Regions from separate parts of the Cereibacter sp. Soil_C_27 genome, predicted to be linked through region 1. Evidence: riboswitches for the same ligand, from Rfam matches in the RefSeq annotation. Region 1 holds a riboswitch; the other holds the start of a gene.
What was found. A riboswitch is a leader RNA that binds a small molecule or an ion and turns the genes downstream of it on or off. The one in region 1 is predicted to bind cobalamin.

Region 1 (4,508 bases):
GCGACCGTCACCGGGCCTGCGCTGCGCAGCGTCGCCGCCACGTCGATGCTGCCGCCCGAGGCCAGCGTGACGCGGCCATCCCGCAGCGTGCCGGGCAGGAAGTTGGTCTCGCCGATGAAGCTGGCGACGAAGCGGTTGGCCGGCCGGGTGTAGATGTCGCGCGGGCTGCCGATCTGCAGGATCTTGCCAGCGCTCATCACCCCGATCCGGTCGGACATGGTGAGCGCCTCTTCCTGATCGTGGGTCACGAAGATGAAGGTGATCCCGGTCTCGGTCTGCAGCCGCTTCAGCTCGGTCTGCATTTCCTTGCGCAGTTTCAGGTCGAGCGCCGAGAGCGGCTCGTCCAAGAGCAGCACCTTGGGCTGCGGCGCCAGCGCCCGGGCGAGGGCCACGCGCTGCTGCTGGCCGCCGGAGAGCTGGCTGGTCTTGCGCCCCGCCATCGCCTCGAGCCGGACGAGGGCCAGCATCCGGTCGGTGGTGGCGGCAACCTCGGCCTTGGGGCGGCCCTGCATCTGAAGCCCGAAGCCCACGTTCTGCGCCACGGTCAGGTGCGGGAAGAGCGCGTAGCTCTGAAAGACGGTGTTCACCGGGCGGCGGTTCGGCGGGTCGGTGGTGATGTCCTTGCCGTCGAGCAGGATGGCGCCGGAGGTCGGGGTCTCGAACCCGGCGATCAGCCGCAGGAGAGTGGTCTTGCCGCAGCCGGAGGGGCCGAGGAGGGTGAAGAACTCGCCCTTGCGGATCTGGACCGAGACGTCATCGAGTGCGCGGACGGCGACATCGCCCTGACCGAAGGCCTTGATTGCATTGCGAGCTTCGACGGCTATGGCTTCGGTCACTGATTTCCCCGCTGTCGTTTCGCCAAGGTTAAGCAGGCCCTCCGGCCTCTGGCAACCCTCACGCGGGTCTGAGAGGCAGGGGGGCGGGGCGGCGGTGGCTCCAGGGGGCAGCGCGCTCGATTTCTGCGCAGAGCGCGATCAGGAGTTCGTCCTCGCCGAAGCGGGTGGCCAGATGGATGCCGATGGGCAGACCGCCCGCCGACATGCCCAAGGGCAGCGAGGCGGCGGGCTGGCCCGAGGCGTTGAACACGGCGCAGAAGGGCGAATAGGCGAAGATGCCCTCGGGGCCGGTGCGGAAGGCGACGTAATCCTCGGTGTCATGCGAGAAGCGCCCGACCCGGGCGGGGGGCTCGGCGAGGGTGGCCGAGAGCAGGATGTCGGGGCCGCGCTGCGGATCGAAGAAGCGGGCCATCTGCCGCCCGAAGGCATGGATCTCGCCCACCGCCTCGAGGTAGCGCTCGCCCGAGATCTCGGCGGCGCGGGCCATGGCGCCGCGGCCCACGCCCTCCACCTCGCCGGGGGCGAGGTCGCGGCCCTTCAGCGCCTTGCGGATGCCGAGCGCCGTGCCGCAGGCGACGATGTCGGTCCAGGCGGCCATCATCGTCGCCACATCGGCATGGGGCCGCATCGGTTCGACCACATGGCCGAGGCTTTCGAGCAGCGCCCCGGTCTCGAGCACCGCGTCGCGCACCTCGGGATGGATCGGCGCGCCGCTGAAGGTGGTATCGCAAAGCGCCACGCGCAGCCGGGTCGGCGGGCGCGAGATGGCATCGGCATGGCTGCGGAGGAGCGGCGGGGCGCAGTAGGGCGCGCCGGGGTCGGCGCCGGCGCAGGCGTCGAGCATGGCGGCGGTGTCGCGCACCGAATGGGTGAGGAAGCCGTCGATCGCCATGCCGGCCCAGCCCTCGCCGGAGTAGGGGCCGTCGGGCAGGCGGGCGCGGGTCGGCTTGAAGCCGAAGAGGCCGCAGGAGGAGGCGGGGATGCGCACCGAGCCGCCGCCGTCGGAGCCATGCGCCATGGCGACGATGCCCGCGGCGACCGCGGCGCCCGATCCGCCGGAGGAGCCGCCGGAGGTGTGGTCGGGGTTCCACGGGTTGCGGGTCGGCCCGCCATAGACCGCCGCCTCGGTCGCGGCGCCGATGCCGCCCTCGGGCGAGGTGGTGCGGCCGAAGGTGACGACGCCGGTGGCGCGCATCCGCTCGAAGATCGCGGAATCCTGCGCATAGCGGGTGTTGGCCAGCAGCCGCGAGCCGTTGTGCGAGGGGAAATCCACCGCCTCGCAGCCGAGATCCTTCAGGAGGAAGGGCACGCCGGTGAAGGGGCCCGCGGGCAGGCCCGCGGCGATGGCGCGGCGGGCGACGTCTTCCTGCAGCAGGACGACGGCGTTCAGCATCGGGTTCAGCTCTTCCACCGATTGCAGGGCGGCGTCGAGCAATTCGTCGGGCGTCACGTCGCGCCGGGCGACGAGGGCGGCGAGATCGGTCGCATCCTCTGCGCCAAAAGTCCGAAACATGCGATTCCCTTCCGCCTTCCTGCCAGTCGAGCGGGCATGCTGCGGCGGGGGGCGGGGCAGGTCCACCCGGATTCGCCGCCCCATGTGCCTTTTACGACGCCTTTCGTCGCAGAAGCTGGCCGAAGGCGGGGCTTGACAGGCCGGAGCGTTAACCTAATGAGGACGTGCTTCGGTTCCGGCTGACCCCGGATGAAAAGGGAACGCGGTGCGGCCATCCGGCCCATCCCGCGGCTGCCCCCGCAACTGTGAGCGGCGAGCGACGGTCGACTGTGCCACTGGGATCTCCCCCGGGAAGGCCGACCCGAGCGAAGACCCGCGAGTCAGGAGACCTGCCGCAGCGATCACCCTTTCCGGGGCGCGGGGCGCGTTCCGGAGGCGGTCTTCCCGCTTCAGGTGACGAACCGCCGGCAAGGGCTGTCCCTCCGCCGGCACTGTCGCAAAGCTGCCCCGCCGCCTTTCCGGGCCGCGCGGGGAAAAAGGGAGTGAACCATGAAATACGCAGGCGTCTCGCTGCTGGCCCTGATCGCCGCCACCCCGCTGCCGGGTCTGGCGCAGGTGATCCAGCTGGAGGAGATAGTGGTGACGGCCGGTCTGGAAGAGACCGAGGCGAGCCGGACGGGGGCGAGCGTCAGCCTTCTGACCGAGGAAGATCTGCAGGCGAACGAAATCTCGCTGGCGGACAGCCTCGCGCGGCTGCCGGGCCTGTCCTTATCGCGCAATGGCGGGCTGGGGGCGACGAGCAAGCTGCGTATCCGTGGCCTCGGGTCGGAATATGCCGCGGTGCGCATCGACGGGCTGGACGTGGCCGACCCCTCCGCCACCCAGACGGCCTTCGACTTCGGCGGGCTGGCCACGGGCGGCCTGTCGCGCGTGGAGGTGCTGCGCGGGTCGCAATCGGCGCTCTACGGCTCCGAGGCCGTGGCGGGCGTGATCGACATTCGCAGCTTCCGCCCGACCGATCCGGGGGTAAGCGGTGCGGCCTCTGTCGAGACGGGGAGCAATGATACCTGGTCGGGCAACCTGTCGAGCGGGCTGCTGACCGACCGCGCGGAACTGGCTTTTACGGTGACGCGGACGATCACCGACGGCATTTCCTCGGCGGCCTCGGGCAGCGAGCGCGACAGTTTCGCCAGCACCTTCGCGACGCTCTACGGCGCCTTCGATCTGACGGACACGCTCCGCGTCGGTGCAAGCGCGCTGTCTGCCGACACGGTGCTCGACTTCGACGGCTTCGGCGCGATCGGGCCGGCAGATTCGTTCGACACGACCCGCGGCAGCCTGCGCGGCGGGAGGGTCTTTGCCGAGTTCAGCACGGGGGCGGTGGATCACAGCTTCTCGCTGTTCCAGACCACGACGAAGCGCGAGACGCCGGTGCAAGAGGTCTGGGACATCGGCTATTACGAGGGCACGCAGACCGGGATCGCCTATCTGGGCGGCGCCGATCTGACCGAGCAGATCCGGCTGGCCTTCGGTGCGGAGCGGACCAAGGAGGAGCTGATCGCCGGGGCGGGCATGCCGGGCAGCAACGAAACGGACGCGCTGTTCGGCGAGCTGCGCTATGCGGCGACGCCCGATGTGGACGTGTCGCTGGCGCTGCGGCATGACGAGCCAAGCGACTTCGACGGCAAAACCACGGGCCGGCTGGCGGCAGCCTGGCGGATTGCCGACGCGACCATCCTGCGCGGCGCAGCGGGGACCGGATTCCGGCTGCCCTCGACCTACGAACGCTTCGGCGGCTATGCATCGGAAGACCTGCAGCCGGAGACGAGCCGCAGCTACGAGCTGGGGGTAGAGCGGCTGTTCGGCGACGCCGGCAGTCTGGAGGTGACGCTGTTCGACACGACGATCACCGACCGGATCGGCTTCGACTTCGCCGAAACGAGCTGCGGGTCGGGCTTCGGCTGCTATGCGCAGGTCGATGGCGACACGCGCAGCCGCGGGGTGGAGCTGTCGGGGCGGATGACGATCGCCGAAGGCTGGGAGTTGTTCGGCAACTATACCTATACCGACGCCAAGACGACCGATCTGGGCGTCGAGACCCGGAGCGTACGGGTGCCGCGGCACGATCTGGTGCTGGGCGTGGACGGGCGGCTGGCCGACGGGCTGATCGGCTCGCTGACCGTGCAGCATGTGTCGGACGTGATGGACACCGCCGCGGT
Region 2 (4,508 bases), 600 kb from region 1:
ATAGAGCCCCGCCGCCAGCGCCAGCTGCGCCAGCGCCGCCTGCGCCGCCACCGCCCCGCCCGCGTCGCAGAGCGCCGTCAGCCGCCGCAGGGTCGAGACCGGCAGGGTGGAGAGCCGGTCGAGCCGCGCATCCTCGCGCCCGTCGGCCGGCAGCACGGCAAGTGCGATACCCTGCCGCCGCGCCAGATCCTGCAGGGTGGCGAGCCCATAGGCCCAGTAATCCTCGCCGCCGATCACCCGCACCAGCACGGCCTTGGCGCCGCCCAGCGTGCGCTCGGCATAGGTGTCGACCGAGAGGGGATGACGCAGCGCCACCAGATTGGCGAGCCGGAGCGAGGGCAGCGCGCCCTTCGCCCGGTGCCAGCCCGCCGAGAAAGCCCCGAGGTCGCTGTCGGAGAAGGACAGCACGACCAGATCCGCCGGGTCCTGCCCCGGATCGAAGGGCGTCTCCGCCTCTTCCAGACCATGGCTTTCGCGGAAGACCAGATGCACCCGTCAGGCCCCCAGAACGGCGCTGATCGCGGCTTCGTCGATGTGGTGATGCTCGGCGATGACCACGAGGCGCGACTGGCGCGGCTCCGCGCCCCAGGGCCGGTCAAACTGCATCCGCACCCGCTCGCCCACCGCCTGCACCAGAAGCCGCATCGGCTTGCCGGTCACGGCGACATGGCCCTTCACCCGCAGGATATGCTGCTCGCGCGCCAGACGGACGATGGCGGCGCTCAGCACCTCGGGGTCGGTCAGTTCCGGCAGCGCGATCACCACCGAGTCGAAATCGTCATGCTCGTGATCGTCGGCGCCGTCATGATGCGAGGGCCGCGCCGCCAGATCGTCCTCCGCCGCCGCGCCGAGCCCGAGGATCACCCGCGGGTCGATCACCCCGTCGGTCATCGCCAGCATCGGCACCTCGCGCGGGGTTTCGGCGGCGATCAGCGCCCGCGCCTCGGCCAGCCCGGCGTCGCCCGCCAGATCGGCCTTGGACAGAAGGATGATGTCGGCGCAGCAGATCTGGTCCTCGAAGACCTCCGAAAGCGGGGTCTCGTGGTCGAGACTGTCATCCGCCGCGCGCTGCGCCTCGACCGCCGCAACATCGGGGGCGAAGCGGCCAGCCGCCACGGCCTCGGCATCGGCCACGGCGATCACCCCGTCGACGGTGATGCGCGACCGGATCGCCGGCCAATCGAAGGCCTTCAGCAAGGGCTTCGGCAGGGCGAGGCCCGAGGTCTCGATCAGGATGTGGTCGGGGCGCTGCGGCAGGGCCATCAGCGCCTCGATCGTCGGGATGAAATCATCGGCCACGGTGCAGCAGATGCAGCCATTGGCCAGCTCGACGATGTTCTCCACCGGGCAGGACTCGTCGGCGCAGCTTTTCAGGATGTCGCCGTCTACCCCGACAGTGCCGAACTCGTTGACGAGGATCGCCAGCCGTTTGCCTTGCGGATTGGCCATCAGGTGCCGGATCAGCGTGGTCTTTCCCGCGCCGAGAAAGCCGGTGATGACGGTGACGGGGATCTTGGTGAGCGCGGTCATGGGGCCTCCAGCGGCGGGATGCGGGCAAGGGATTGTTTGCGGAAGATCTCGGGTCGCTCGCGCCAGGGCACGATGCCGTCGGCGGCCCCGGCATAGGCGCCGGCCCCGGCAAGGATGGCGGGCGCGTCGGTCTCGGGGTTCAGCCGGCCATAGACATAGGTCCAGCGGCCCGGCGCGCTGAGCGCCACGGCGCAGCCCTGCGAGCAGGCGGAGAGGCATTCGACCGGGCGGATGGTCACGCCCTCGGGCGCCTCGCCCGCGCAGAGTGCCTCGTGCAGCCGTGCGCCGGGCGGCAGCGCGCCCTCGGGCACGGGCTCTCCCGCACGGCATGTGGTGCAGACGTGAAGCGTGACGGCCATCCCCGGTCCTTTGCGTAAGGCATGGGGGGTCCGGGCCAATGGAAGACACGACTGGGCGGGCCGGGCGCGTCATCACACCGGTCGCGGAACACCCCGTCCGCCCGTTAAGTCTCTGTGCTGGCAGGTCTCCCGGCTTGCGGATCCTGGGTCTTCACCCAACGGACGCCCGCCTTCCCGACCTTGCGGTCAGTGGCCTCGGGCGGCCTTTCCGGTCACGGTCGCGGGGGCGGCTGCGCCTCGGGCCGAAGCCCTGTCGCATTCCCTCTTCGCCTGTCATAAACAGGAACCAACACGGGGGCATGTGACGCAGGAGCCTCCCCGATGTCAAGGAGCAGCACCGCATGAGCGACAGCACGGAACAGGCCGAACTCGACCGCCACGCCGGCAAGATGGCCAAGAAGAAGGCCGCCCGCGACCGGATGATGGAGGGCAAGAGCGGCGAGAAGGGTCTGGTGATCGTCCACACCGGGGCGGGCAAGGGCAAGTCGTCCTCCGGCTTCGGCATGATCCTGCGCTGCATTGCCCATGGCATGCCCTGCGCCGTGGTGCAGTTCATCAAGGGGGCCTGGGACACGGGCGAGCGGCGGCTTCTCACGGAAAACTTCGCCGATCTCTGCCAGTTTCACGCCATGGGCGAAGGGTTCACTTGGGAGACGCAGGACAAGGCGCGCGACATCGCCGCCGCCCGCGCGGGCTGGGAGAAGGCCAAGGAGCTGATCCGCGATCCGTCGATCCGGCTGGTGCTGCTGGACGAGATCAACATCGCGCTGCGCTACGGCTATCTCGATCTGGAGGAGGTGCTGGCCTTCCTGCGCGACGAAAAGCCACATCTGACGCATGTCGTTCTGACCGGCCGCAACGCCGCCGAGACGCTGATCGAGGCGGCGGATCTGGTGACCGAGATGACGCTGGTCAAGCACCCGTTCCGGTCGGGCATCAAGGCGCAGGCCGGGGTGGAGTTCTAGGCCTTCGGCCCGCTGAAGATCGGACGCAGGACGGGCCCGAGCGCCGTGGGCAGGAAGGCCAGCAGGAACAGCGCCCAGCCGAGGGTCCAGAGCGTCGCCGCCCCGGCGATCAGCCCGGGGTAGTGGTCGGGCAGCGCATCGACCGCCAGCCGCGCGCCCGTGGCGAGCCAGATTAGCGCGTAGCCGAGGATCAACGGCGGCCCGGCCCGCAGCGCCGGCCCGTCACGCCGCGCCGCCGCCCGGGCGGCGATCGACAGGATCATCCCGCCCATCGCGCCCATGGTCAGCGCATGCACCGCATCGGCCTCGCGCAGGATCTCGGGGGAGAGCCGGGCGAGACCGACCAGCATCAGCCCGACGGGCAGCCAGAGGAAGGTCAGGTGCAGCATCGCCAGCAGCGGGTTGCCGAGCGCGGTGAGGCTGGCCCAGCCGGCGAAGCGCCAGAGCTGGGCAAGCGCCGCCAGCATCAGCGCGACGGCGCTGGCCCGCTCGACCCCGGCGAGCGTCAGGCCGAGGGCGGCGAAAAGCAGCAAGAGCCCCAGCCGGTCGGCCAGCGGGTTCTGCCGGGGCATGCGGCCCCTGCCGGTCAGCTTGAGCCAGTTGCCGGTGAAGGCGGGCAGCATCTTGCCGCCGATCACCGAAACCTTGATGGCGAAGAACATCCAGAGCGCGCGGGTCAGCGCCTGCATGTCGAAGGGCAGCGTGCCGTCGCGCGCCCCCAGCACGAAGAGCAGATCCGCCAGCCCCAGCGCCACGACCGCCGAGGGAAAGCCGAGCTTGCCCCAGACCCGTGCGCCGAGGATGTCGTGGTAGAGCAGCCCTGCCACCAGCCCGAAATAGCCGATCCCGGGCAGCACCAGCAGCGGCAGCGGCAGGCTGTCGCCCCAGACCATCGCCAGCCGCTCCAGACACCAGAGCGCGACGACGGCCTGCAGCAACCGCCCCGTTACCGGGGGCCGCCCGGTCCAGCCAGTGACGGCGGTGAGGAAATAGGCCGCCATCGAGGCGCCGCCGAAGCCCGCCAGCATCTCATGCGCATGCCAGTGCACCGGCGTGCCGAGGCCGGGCGACGGCAGGCCGAGCACCGCGCCCCATTGCCACCAGACAAGCGCGATCACCGACCAGAGCCCCGCCGCCAAGAACAGCGGCCGGTGCGGCGCGAGCCAGAGATCGGAGAGGCGCTTCGGGAGGGTCATCGGGCGGGTCCGGATTGGGCAGCCCTGCTATGGACCGCCGCGGCCCCGTCCCGCAAGGGGGCTGGCCGCGGCGGGCCTGCGCGTCAGCGGTCGATCTGGGCCATCATCTCGGCGGGATAACGGTCGCCCTGCACCTCGATCTGCGTCAGCACACCGCCGATCTCGCCCAGCTCCTGCGGCGAAAGCTGCAGCTCCGCCCCACCGAGGTTCTCCTCCAGACGGTGCAGCTTGGTGGTGCCGGGGATTGGCACGATCCAGGGCTTCTGCGCCAGAAGCCAGGCCAGCGCGATCTGCGCCCGCGTCGCCCCGAGCCGCCCGGCGATCTCGCCCAGAAGATCGACCAGCCGCTGGTTGGCCCGCCGCATCTCTTCCGAGAACCGCGGCAGCTTGGCGCGGAAGTCGCCGGGCGCGATGGGCGTCGCGGCATCGATTGCCCCGGTGAGGAAGCCGCGGCCCAA

Region 2: linked by a shared signal. The riboswitch ahead of AC3A5Z_RS01800 (DUF1636 family protein) and the one ahead of AC3A5Z_RS04795 (TonB-dependent receptor plug domain-containing protein) in region 1 are both predicted to bind cobalamin.

The regions. Positions count from the first base shown of each region.
Region 1 covers NZ_JBDGJD010000001.1:958,657-963,164, forward strand. The annotation lists gene AC3A5Z_RS04785 (ABC transporter ATP-binding protein) at 1-836, opposite strand, end outside; gene AC3A5Z_RS04790 (amidase) at 895-2,349, opposite strand; cobalamin riboswitch at 2,503-2,700, shown strand; gene AC3A5Z_RS04795 (TonB-dependent receptor plug domain-containing protein) at 2,839-4,508, shown strand, end outside.
Region 2 covers NZ_JBDGJD010000001.1:362,384-366,891, reverse strand. The annotation lists gene cobN (cobaltochelatase subunit CobN) at 1-492, opposite strand, end outside; gene cobW (cobalamin biosynthesis protein CobW) at 496-1,530, opposite strand; gene AC3A5Z_RS01800 (DUF1636 family protein) at 1,527-1,889, opposite strand; cobalamin riboswitch at 1,992-2,195, opposite strand; gene cobO (cob(I)yrinic acid a,c-diamide adenosyltransferase) at 2,231-2,854, shown strand; gene AC3A5Z_RS01790 (NnrS family protein) at 2,851-4,050, opposite strand; gene AC3A5Z_RS01785 (aldo/keto reductase) at 4,134-4,508, opposite strand, start outside.